3 regions of the Mesorhizobium sp. WSM4935 genome follow, and region 1 is predicted to be linked to each of the others. Evidence: predicted binding sites of a transcription regulator. Region 1 holds the regulator's gene; each other region holds the start of a gene.

Region 1 (3,273 bases):
CCACGACGATTTGCGCCGGCGCAACCGCGCCATGGTGATTTCGGCGGTGCGCCGCGCCGGCCAGCCGTCGCGCACGGAGATTGCCGCCACCACCGGGCTTAGCCACTCAACCATTTCGGCGATCTCCGCCGACCTGATCCAGGAGGGCATTCTCAGCGAAAGCAAGGCCAGCGAGCCGACGGCGTTGAAACGCGGCCGGCCGCAGATCGGCTTGGCGCTGAATCCCGAAGCCGCTGCAGTGCTGACAGTAGTGCTGTCGCTGAACTTCCTGTCAGTCGCTGTGATCGACTATGCCGGCCAGGTGGTTGCCGAGGAGCAGCTGCGCCTGGACACGCTCGTCATGCCCCGCGACGAGCTGATCGGCGAATGCCTGGCGATCGTCCGGCGCCGGCTGCATGATCCCGACCTTGACGTCGGCAGCGTCGCCCGCATCGCCATGGGCATTCAGGGCATCACCGATACCCATTCACGCGCCATGCTGTGGTCGCCGATCACGCCGCTGACCGACATCCCCTTTGCCGACATCCTTGAGAAGGAATTCGGCATCCCCGCCACAACGGAGAACGACTGCAACATGATGGCGGTCGCCCTGCAATGGCGCGATCCTGAACGCTATCGCGACGACTTCATCGCCATCCTGCTCTCGCACGGTATCGGCATGGGTCTGGTGCTGAAGGGCGCGCTGTTCACCGGCACACATTCCTCGGGCGGCGAGTTCGGGCACATGATCCATCGGCCCGGCGGCGCGCTTTGCCGCTGCGGCCGGCGCGGTTGCGTCGAGGCCTATGCCGGCAATTACGCCATCTGGCGCAGCGCCATGGGCATAAGCGAGGATGCCGCGCCGACGGATGTCGGCGACGCCGACATGCGCGCGCTTGCCGCAAAGGCCCGGCAACAGGACGGCCCCGAGCGCGAGGCCTATCGCCGGGCCGGCGAGGCGCTGGGCTTCGGCCTCGGCAGCCTGTTCGCCCTGATCGACCCGGCGCCCGTCGCCATGGTGGGCGTCAGCGCGGCCGCCTTCGACCTGATCGAGCCCGCGCTGAGGAAGGCGATCGCACAGACCGCCGGCGGCCAGCATTCCGAATCGATCTCCTTCGACACCGAGCCGAACGAGCTGCCGCTGATCCGCGAAGGCTGCGCCATGCGCGCGCTGACCTTCGTCGACCAGGAGATTTTCGCGCCGGGAGGCCAGGCAAGAGCCGGCACCGTCGGGAAGAACGTGGCCTAAGTAGGACCGAAAAATGCGAGCGCTGGGATATCCTGAGATTCAGGTCAGGCCGAGTCGAGAATGGTGGATTCCGAGAACCGGAACGGAGCGTACTTTTGGGTACGTGAGTACCGGAAGCGCAGGAAGCCGCCATTCGCAGGCCGGCATCACCTGAATATCAGCATATCCCTAGTCCTCGCGGATCGCGTAGCCCGCCCCCCGAATGGTACGTATGACGTCCGGCATGCGGCCGTTGTTGACCGCCTTGCGCAGGCGCCCGACATGGACGTCCACGGTGCGCTCGTCGATATAGATCGTCTCGCCCCAGACATTGTCGAGCAGCTGGCTGCGCGAGAACACGCGGCCGGGATGCCGCATCATGAATTCGAGCAGCCGGAACTCGGTCGGGCCGAGCCTGATCTCGCTCTTCTTGCGGTAGACGCGGTGCGATTCGCGGTCGAGCACGATGTCGCCGACCTTGAGCACGCTGGACAGCACCTCCGGCTTGGCGCGGCGCAGCAGCGCCTTGACGCGCGCCATGAACTCCGGCGTCGAGAACGGCTTGACCAGATAGTCGTCGGCGCCGGTCGAAAGGCCGCGCACGCGGTCGCTTTCCTCGCCCCGCGCCGTCAGCATGATGATCGGCAGCCGCTCGGTTTCGGGCCGCATCCTGAGGCGACGGCAGAGCTCGATGCCGGAAACCGCCGGCACCATCCAGTCGAGCACGAGCAGGTCGGGAACGTTTTCCTGGAGGCGGATTTCGGCCTCGTCGCCGCGGGTCACCACTTCGACTTGGTAACCCTCGGATTCGAGGTTGTAGCGGAGCAGCACCCCCAGCGGCTCCTCGTCCTCCACCACCATGATGCGTGGCGCGATCATCGGGGTAACCTTTTCGTCAGGCCGCCGGCGCCGACATTGCGGTCTCGTCCTGCTTCGGACGATTGGCGGGCAATTGCGTGCCGGTCAGCACATAGTAGGCGTTCTCGGCGATGTTGGTCACATGATCGCCGATGCGCTCCAGATTCTTGGCGCAGAACAGAAGATGCGTGCAAGCGGTGATGTTGCGCGGATCCTCCATCATGTAGGTCAACAGCTCGCGGAAGACGGACGTGTATTTGACGTCGATGCGTTCGTCGTCGTTGCGAAGCTTGGCCAGCGCCGTAGCGTCGCCCACCGTATATTCCTGGATCACGCCCTGAACCTGGATCAGCACCATCTGCGCCATGGAATCGATCGAGTGGGTGAGGTCCCGCGGCGCGGCGCTGACGCCGACCGAGCCGACGCGCTTGGCGATGTTCTTGGCGAGATCGCCGATGCGCTCGAGGTCGCCCGCCATGCGGATCGAGCCGACCACGTTGCGAAGATCGTCCGCCATCGGCTGGCGCTTGGCGATCAACGTGATGGCACGGTCGTCGAGCTCGCGCTGCCTTGCGTCCATGATGGCGTCGTCGGAGACGACGCGCTGCGCCAGCGCATTGTCGCTTTCGAGCAGCGCTTTGGTCGAGGCGCCGACCATTGAGCCGGCAAGGTCGCCCATGTCGTTGATGAGCCGGCTGATCTGCCTCAGATCCTCGTCGAAGGCGGCGACGGTATGTTCGGCCATGATGATGTCCTCGTATGAGCTCAGCCGAAGCGGCCGGTGATATAGTCCTGCGTGCGCTTCTCGCGGGGCGAGGTGAAGATCTTCTCGGTCCGGTCGAACTCCACCAGCTCGCCCAGATACATGAACGCCGTCTGCCGTGACACGCGCGCCGCCTGCTGCATGTTGTGGGTGACGATGACGATCGTGTAGTCGGCCTGCAATTCGTCGATCAGTTCCTCGATCTTGGCCGTCGACAGCGGATCCAGCGCCGAGGCCGGCTCGTCGAGCAGGATGACCTCGGGCTTCACCGCCACGGTGCGGGCGATGCAGAGCCGCTGCTGCTGGCCGCCGGAGAGGCTCTGGCCGCTGGCATTGAGCTTGTCCTTGACTTCGCTCCAGAGCGCGGCGCGCTTCAGCGCCGACTCGACCCGGTTGTCCATCTCGGCCTTGCTGATCTTCTCATAGAGCCTGACGCCGAAGGCGA
Region 2 (3,273 bases), on a different contig from region 1:
ATGCCCTGCTGCAGCAGGATGCCCATCGCCGCCGAAGAGGCCACGATGCCCTTGGTGCCCATGCCGGCTTCGGTGAGACCGAGATGCAGCGCGTGGTCGGAGCGGGTGGCGAGCTCGGTGTAGACGGCGATCAGGTCCTGCACACCGCTGACCTTGGCCGACAGGATGATCTTGTCGCGGCCAAGCCCGATCTCTTCCGCCATCTCGGCCGACAGGATCGCCGACTGGACGATCGCCTCGCGCGTGACCTCCTGCGCGGTGAGCGGTGAGCCCTTCGCCTGGTTGTCGTCCATCAGCCGGGTCAAAAGCTCCTGGTCGAGCGAGCCCCAATTGACGCCGATGCGCACCGGCTTGTCGTGTTTGATCGCCGTTTCGACGATCGCCGCGAACTGGCGGTCCTTCTTTTCCTTGAAGCCGACATTGCCGGGATTGATGCGGTATTTGGCCAGCACCTCGGCGCAGGCCGGATGGTCGGCGAGGAGCTTGTGGCCGATATAGTGGAAGTCGCCGACCAGCGGCACGTCGATGCCGAGCCGTAGCAGCCGCTCATGGATGCGCGGAACCGCGGCCGCGCTCTCGTCGCGGTCGACGGTGATGCGCACGATTTCCGAGCCGGCGCGGTGCAGCGCCGCGACCTGGGCGACGGTCTGGTCGACATCGGCCGTGTCGGTGTTGGTCATCGACTGCACGACGACCGGGGCGCCGCCGCCGACGATCACGCCGCCGACCGACACACCGACCGACATTCGCCGCGGGAAGGGAGAGGAAAAATATCCGGTCATGCCGGCCGCCTTCATCTGAAAGTTCCGGGCATGAGGTGGCGGAGCAAAGATGGCTTGTCAATGGCAAGCGCCGGGCAAGGCCAGCAAATCCGCTGCTCCCGATCGGCCGCCATGCGGCTCGAAGGAGCATCGGGTCACGAGATACGCGCCCAAAACGGTGAGGAGATTCAGTACAAATCACCAAGCCGGTGGCATTTCTTGCCACCGGGGAGGCTGCACCGCGGCGGGAGCGGTTATGGTGCCTAGAGGAGTTTCAGTGTGCGGTCGGTTTCGCCTTCAGCTTTTCAATCTCGTCCTTGATTGCCAACTTGCGCCGCTTGAGAGTGGCGATCTCGAGGTCGTCTACCGAAGGATGGTTCATCGCGTCGATAAGTTCGCGCTCGATATCGCCGTGCTTTCGCTGCAGCTCATCAAGATGGGATGCAAGAGACATGATTGGTTCTCCCTTTCATGGTTTCCTCGATTGCAGCCGTCACAGGCACGTCCACCGCAGGTTGCGACTGTGACGGCACCATGACAGTTTGCCACCAACCGATCTCGATGTCGAATGCCACGTGGTAGCATTCCACGACAAAGTGAAATGTGATAAGGGCTGCGCGCCGGCTACAAACAGACACACCGGCCCCGCCCAGACAGCCCGCTTGGGCGATGCATACGCAGACGGTAGATAATGTCCGAACAGGAACAGGCTGAAATACGCCTCGAATATTCCCGGCTCAAACAGGAACACGCCGATTTCGACGCCGCCATCAACGCGATGATCGCCACAGGCTGTGACCCGCTTCAGATCCAGCGCATGAAGAAAAAGAAGCTGATGCTGAAGGACCGGCTGTCGGCGCTGGAAGACCGCATCATTCCCGACATCATCGCCTGAGCGGGCAGCTTCCCCGCTCTCCGCCTAGCAATTCCAGGAAAAGTGTGAGCGGTTTCCGTTCGGAATTGCGTAAAAACAAGGAGATAGAGCGGTTAGCCGTTTCCGTGAAACGGTGAAACGCTCTAAGAGATAGAAAGCCGGGCGGCGCGTTCACGCAGCAGCGCGACCAATTCGCCGGTCCGCGCCTCCGATGTGTCGATCGGGACCACCAGGCACATCGTCGCCTCGACCTTGCCAGGCGCCGAGAACACGGGCGCCGCCAGGCATTTGGTATAGGCGTCGACCAGGCCTGACGTGACGCAATAGCCGGTGACGCGCGCCCGCGCTATGTCGTCGATGAAGTCATCGAGCTCGACCTTGCGGCCGTCCGGCAGCACGAGATCGTCTTCCGTGACCATCGCTTCGATCCGGCTGCGATCAAGACCGGCCAGCAGCAACCGGCCGGACGCTGTCCATGGCAGCGGGATCTGCAGGCCGGTGGCCGAGCTGATGCGGAACGGCCTGGTGCCCGGGCTTGAATGGATGATGGTGTATCGGCCGGTCTGCAGCATGCAGAGCTCGGACGTCTCACCGGTCTCGCGCGACAGCGCGTCGACCTCCTGGCGGCCCCGCCTGAGCAGGTCGTTGCCGCGCATATAGGCCATCCCATAGAGATAGAGCTTCTTGCCGAAATAGACGCGATTGCCGTCTCCGGCCATTTCCAAGAGCCCGGCTTCGACCAGCTCGCGCACCAGCGTGTAGGTGGTCGAGCGCGGCGCGTTCAGCCCCTTTGCCAGTTCGCCGATGGCGATCGCGCGCTGGTTGGCGTGCAGGAACTCCAGCATGTTCAGGACCCTGTTGAGACCCTTCTCGCGCGAGCCCGCCGGCCGCTCTTCGCCCGCGCCCTCGCTCGGCCACCCGGTCAGCGCTTCACTCTCTTGCATTGTCGATTCCTGGTGCTAGTATCTGTCTTGTACAGGATACACACGTCTCTTGTAAGAGACAATCGCTGATTGCGGTGCGTATTTCTGTTGCATTGGGGAACACATCATCAAAGGAGGTCGCCGTGAACGACACATCCGGCAGACGTGATTTTCTGAAACTGGGAATGGCGGGGCTGGCCACCGCCGGCGCGCTCACCGCCGTCAGCGCCGAGAAGGCCGCCGCGCAAGCCGCGTCCGACAGCGTGCTGCGCACCGCGCTCGATCGCGGCAAGCTGATCGTCGGCACCGGCAGCACCAACGCGCCGTGGCATTTCGAGAACGACGCCGGGGAATTGGTCGGCATGGACATCACCATGGGCCGCATCCTCGCCAAGGGCCTTTTCGACGACCCGACCAAGGTCGAATTCGTCACCCAGGACCCGGCGCAGCGGATCCCGAACGTGACGACCAACAAGGTCGACATCACCATCCAGTTCATGACCATGACCGCGCAGCGCTCGCAGCTGATCCATTTTTCGCGACCCTACTATGTCGAAGGTGTAGCGCTGCTGACGCTGCCCGGCTCCGAAAACAAGACCTTCGACAAACTCTTGGCGAATGGCGCCAACACGCGCATCTCGATCCTGCAGAATGTCGACGCCGAAAGCTCGGTGCATTTCGCCCTGCCGCAGGCGCAGGTGATGCAGATCGACAC
Region 3 (3,273 bases), on a different contig from region 1:
AGCCTTCCCAGTCCTCGCCGCCATCGCCCGGATGCTGGACGGCGACGAAAGCCGTCTGGTCGTCGGGCGCAAACAGCGGACCGCACATTTCGGCGCCGATCGGCACCCGGAAGAACAGTTTCGAGGTTGCCCGTGCCGCGCCCTCGGTATCGACCGCCCAGAGGCCGTCGGTGCGGCCGGTGGCCTTCGGGCCTTGGCCGTCGGTGGCGACCCACAGGCGTCCGGCGGAATCGACGGCGCAATTGTCCGGCATGCCGAACCAGCCATGGGCGGTGGTCGCGGTCGAGAAGGTGGCGCCGACATCGGCGACCGACGGATCGCCGCATTTCAACAGCACTTCCCATTTACCCTTGGTGGCGGCGAAGTCGCCGCCATCCTCGACGATCTCGATGATATGGCCGAAGGCATTGTCGGCGCGCGGATTGGCGGCGTCGACCTGCTCGGCTTTGCGCTTGGAATTGTTGGTCAGCATGACATAGACCTTGCCGTTGCCGGCATTGGGCTGGATGTCCTCCGGCCGATCCATCTTGGTGGCGCCGAGCAGGTCGGCGGCGCGCCGCGTCTCGATCAGCACGTCGGCCTGGGACGCAAAGCCGTTCTCCGCCGTCAGCGGGCCTTGCCCGAACACGATCGGCATCCATTCGACCGAACCGTCCTCGGCGAACTTCGCGACGTGCAGCGTGCCGTCGTCGAGCAGGTTCATGTTCGCGGCACGGTCATTGGGGTCGAACGTGCCGGCGGTGACGAATTTGTAGATATAGTCGAAGCGTTCGTCGTCGCCGAGATAGAAGACGACGCGGCCGTCCTTGGCGACGATCGATTCGGCGCCCTCATGCTTGAAGCGGCCCATGGCGGTGCGCTTCCTCGGTGTGGAGGTTGGATCGTTGACGTCGACCTCGACGATCCAGCCGAAGCGATTGGGCTCGTTCGGCTCCTTGGCAAGGTTGAAGCGGTCGTAATGCGCGCCCCATTCATAGGCGCCTTCCGGGATGCCGAGACGCTTGTAGTTGGCCGCTTCCTTGTGGCCTTCCGGCAATTCGCCCGAGAAATAGCCGTGGATGTTCTCCTCGGCCATCACATAGGTGCCCCAGGGCGTGACGCCGCCGGCGCAATTGTTGAACGTGCCGATGACTTTGGTGCCGGATGGATCGGCATTGGTCTTGACGCGGTCGTGGCCAGCGACCGGGCCGGAGAGCGCCATCTCGGTGGTGGACATGATGCGGCGGTTGAGCTTGCCGTCGCGCACCACCTGCCACTTGCCGCCTTGCTTGCGGATCTCGACGATGGTGCCGCCATGCGCGGCCATCTCGACATCGACCTGCTCCTTCGAGAGCGGCGCCACCTCGGCCTTCTTCTTTCCGTCCTTCTCGACGATCGAAACGATCCCCGGGAACATCAGATGCGGGTTGGTGTATTCGTGGTTGACGACCAAAAGGCCGTGCTCGGCCGAGCCGTCGATCGGGATATAGCCGACATAGTCGTTGTTGTAGCCGAATTGCCTGGCCTGGGCCTCGGCCGATTGCTTCAGCGGATCGAAATCCGGCGAATCGGCAAACAGCGGATCGCCCCAGCGCAACAGCACGTCGGCGTCATAGCCCGGGGCGACATGGTGCTTGTCGTCGATGCCGGCTTCGAGCTCGTCGAAATTGAAGGCCGAGCCTTCTGCCGCGCGGGCCTCGTCGGCGGCGACGAGCGCCAGCGGGCTGACGGTGGCGGCGATGGCCGAGACGGCCAGCGAACCCATGAGGAAGCCGCGGCGCGAGAAACGCGCGGCGATGATCTCGCCCATGGTGCGGTTGTCGGTCGGGTTGACGGGCGGGCCGTCATTGTCCTCGAGCTGGCTGGTGCGGAAACGGGTCTCAGGGGTCACGGTCATGGTGTTCCTCTGGCTTCTTGAGGTGGCTGGGATTTCGACCTTTCGACCCCTAAAGCGCGCCGATCACATTTTCGTGACACTACCGTGATTGAATCGCAATGGCTATTTGCCGGCTGAGCAGCCGCTGGCTGGCTTGGCCCCCGAAACGCCGGCGGTCGACGGCGATCGGCTTGACGGCCTCGCCTGCTTCGGAAACAAGGGCTGCGGCCGGCTCGGCGGCGGCGCTTGAAAGATGGGACGGCGGTGAGTTTCTGGGGATTGGCGCAGCTCTGCATTTCGACCCTGATGTTCGTGCTGGCGGCGATAGCGGCCAAGCAATGGGGGCTGGCGCCGAGCCTCGCCAAGCTGCTTCTGACGCTGGCGTTTTATACGGCCGGCAATCTGATCATGCTGAGGCTGGTGCGCGAATTCGGCATGTCGGTGTCGTTCAGCCTGTCGGCGGTGATCCAGCTCGTCGCGGTCAATGTCGTGGCGCTCGCCTTTTTCGGCGAACGGCTCAACGCCTTGCAAGCGACCGGCATAGTGCTGGCGATCGCCGCCGTCGCGCTGATCACGCTTGGGCCCTATATGCAGCGGCTGTAGCGGGATCAAAAGGCTGGCATGAAACCGATCGCCAACGCGCTCCTCAACAGGTTGGAATTCCCCGTGCTGCTTGCCGGGCTGGTGATCGCCGGTGGACTGTGGGGGCTGGTGGAGCTCGTGGAGATGGCGCGCGCCACGACCCCGCACGCCTTCGACACGGAAATCCTGCTCGCTTTCCGTCATGCCGGGCAGCCGGACAGCCCGATCGGCCCGCTTTGGCTGGAAGGCGCGGTGCGCGACGTCACCGCGCTCGGCAGCACCGTTGTGCTGGTGCTGGTCACGACCGCGACCATCGTTTATCTGCTGTTGATCCGCAGATCCTCGACAGCGTTGTTCATGTTCGCGGCGGTGGCAGGCGGGCAAGTGCTCTCCAGCCTGCTCAAATTCGAGGTCGACCGGCCGCGGCCTGATCTCGTCTCGCATCTCGTCAACGAGACGTCGCTGTCCTTTCCGAGCGGCCACGCGATGCTGTCGGCCGTGACCTATCTGACCCTCGGCTCGCTGGCGGCCCGATTCCTGCCGGACCGCAGGACGAAGGTCTTCGTGCTCGGTCTTGCGGTGCTCACCACCGTGCTGGTCGGCACGAGCCGCGTCTATCTCGGCGTGCACTGGCCGTCCGATGTGCTTGCCGGCTGGTGCGCGGGCTTCGCCTGGGCCATGCTGTGCTGGCTTGCGGCGCGCCTGCTGCAGCGGCGCAAAGTCGTGGCCGACAGCGACTGATCGATGGCTGCCGGCATCGACACTCGCCGAGTGGGCCGGGCTCTCGCTGCGACGATCCAGCGCATGGAAGCGGGCGACGGCGTCGTCGACACGCT

What was found. The regulator PhoB, encoded in region 1, activates phosphate uptake and scavenging genes when phosphate is short. The targets are predictions, from matches to a motif close to TGTCATNNANCTGTCAT.
Region 2: the regulator PhoB is predicted to act here: its motif matches at 1,285-1,301, upstream of P9273_RS30930 (YdcH family protein).
Region 3: the regulator PhoB is predicted to act here: its motif matches at 1,939-1,955, upstream of P9273_RS25640 (PhoX family protein).

What each region holds. Positions count from the first base shown of each region.
Region 1 is NZ_JARTVR010000015.1:117,553-120,825, forward strand. Features, by position in the region: gene P9273_RS26575 (ROK family protein) at 1-1,228, shown strand, start outside; gene phoB (phosphate regulon transcriptional regulator PhoB) at 1,397-2,086, opposite strand; gene phoU (phosphate signaling complex protein PhoU) at 2,103-2,810, opposite strand; gene pstB (phosphate ABC transporter ATP-binding protein PstB) at 2,831-3,273, opposite strand, start outside.
Region 2 is NZ_JARTVR010000026.1:23,670-26,942, reverse strand. Features, by position in the region: gene ispG (flavodoxin-dependent (E)-4-hydroxy-3-methylbut-2-enyl-diphosphate synthase) at 1-782, opposite strand, end outside; gene P9273_RS30930 (YdcH family protein) at 1,036-1,215, opposite strand; gene P9273_RS30925 (YdcH family protein) at 1,453-1,656, shown strand; gene P9273_RS30920 (IclR family transcriptional regulator) at 1,779-2,579, opposite strand; gene P9273_RS30915 (transporter substrate-binding domain-containing protein) at 2,702-3,273, shown strand, end outside.
Region 3 is NZ_JARTVR010000014.1:99,195-102,467, forward strand. Features, by position in the region: gene P9273_RS25640 (PhoX family protein) at 1-1,876, opposite strand, end outside; gene P9273_RS25645 (hypothetical protein) at 2,120-2,458, shown strand; gene P9273_RS25650 (phosphatase PAP2 family protein) at 2,477-3,178, shown strand; partial or broken gene P9273_RS25655 (helix-turn-helix domain-containing protein) at 3,186-3,273, shown strand, end outside.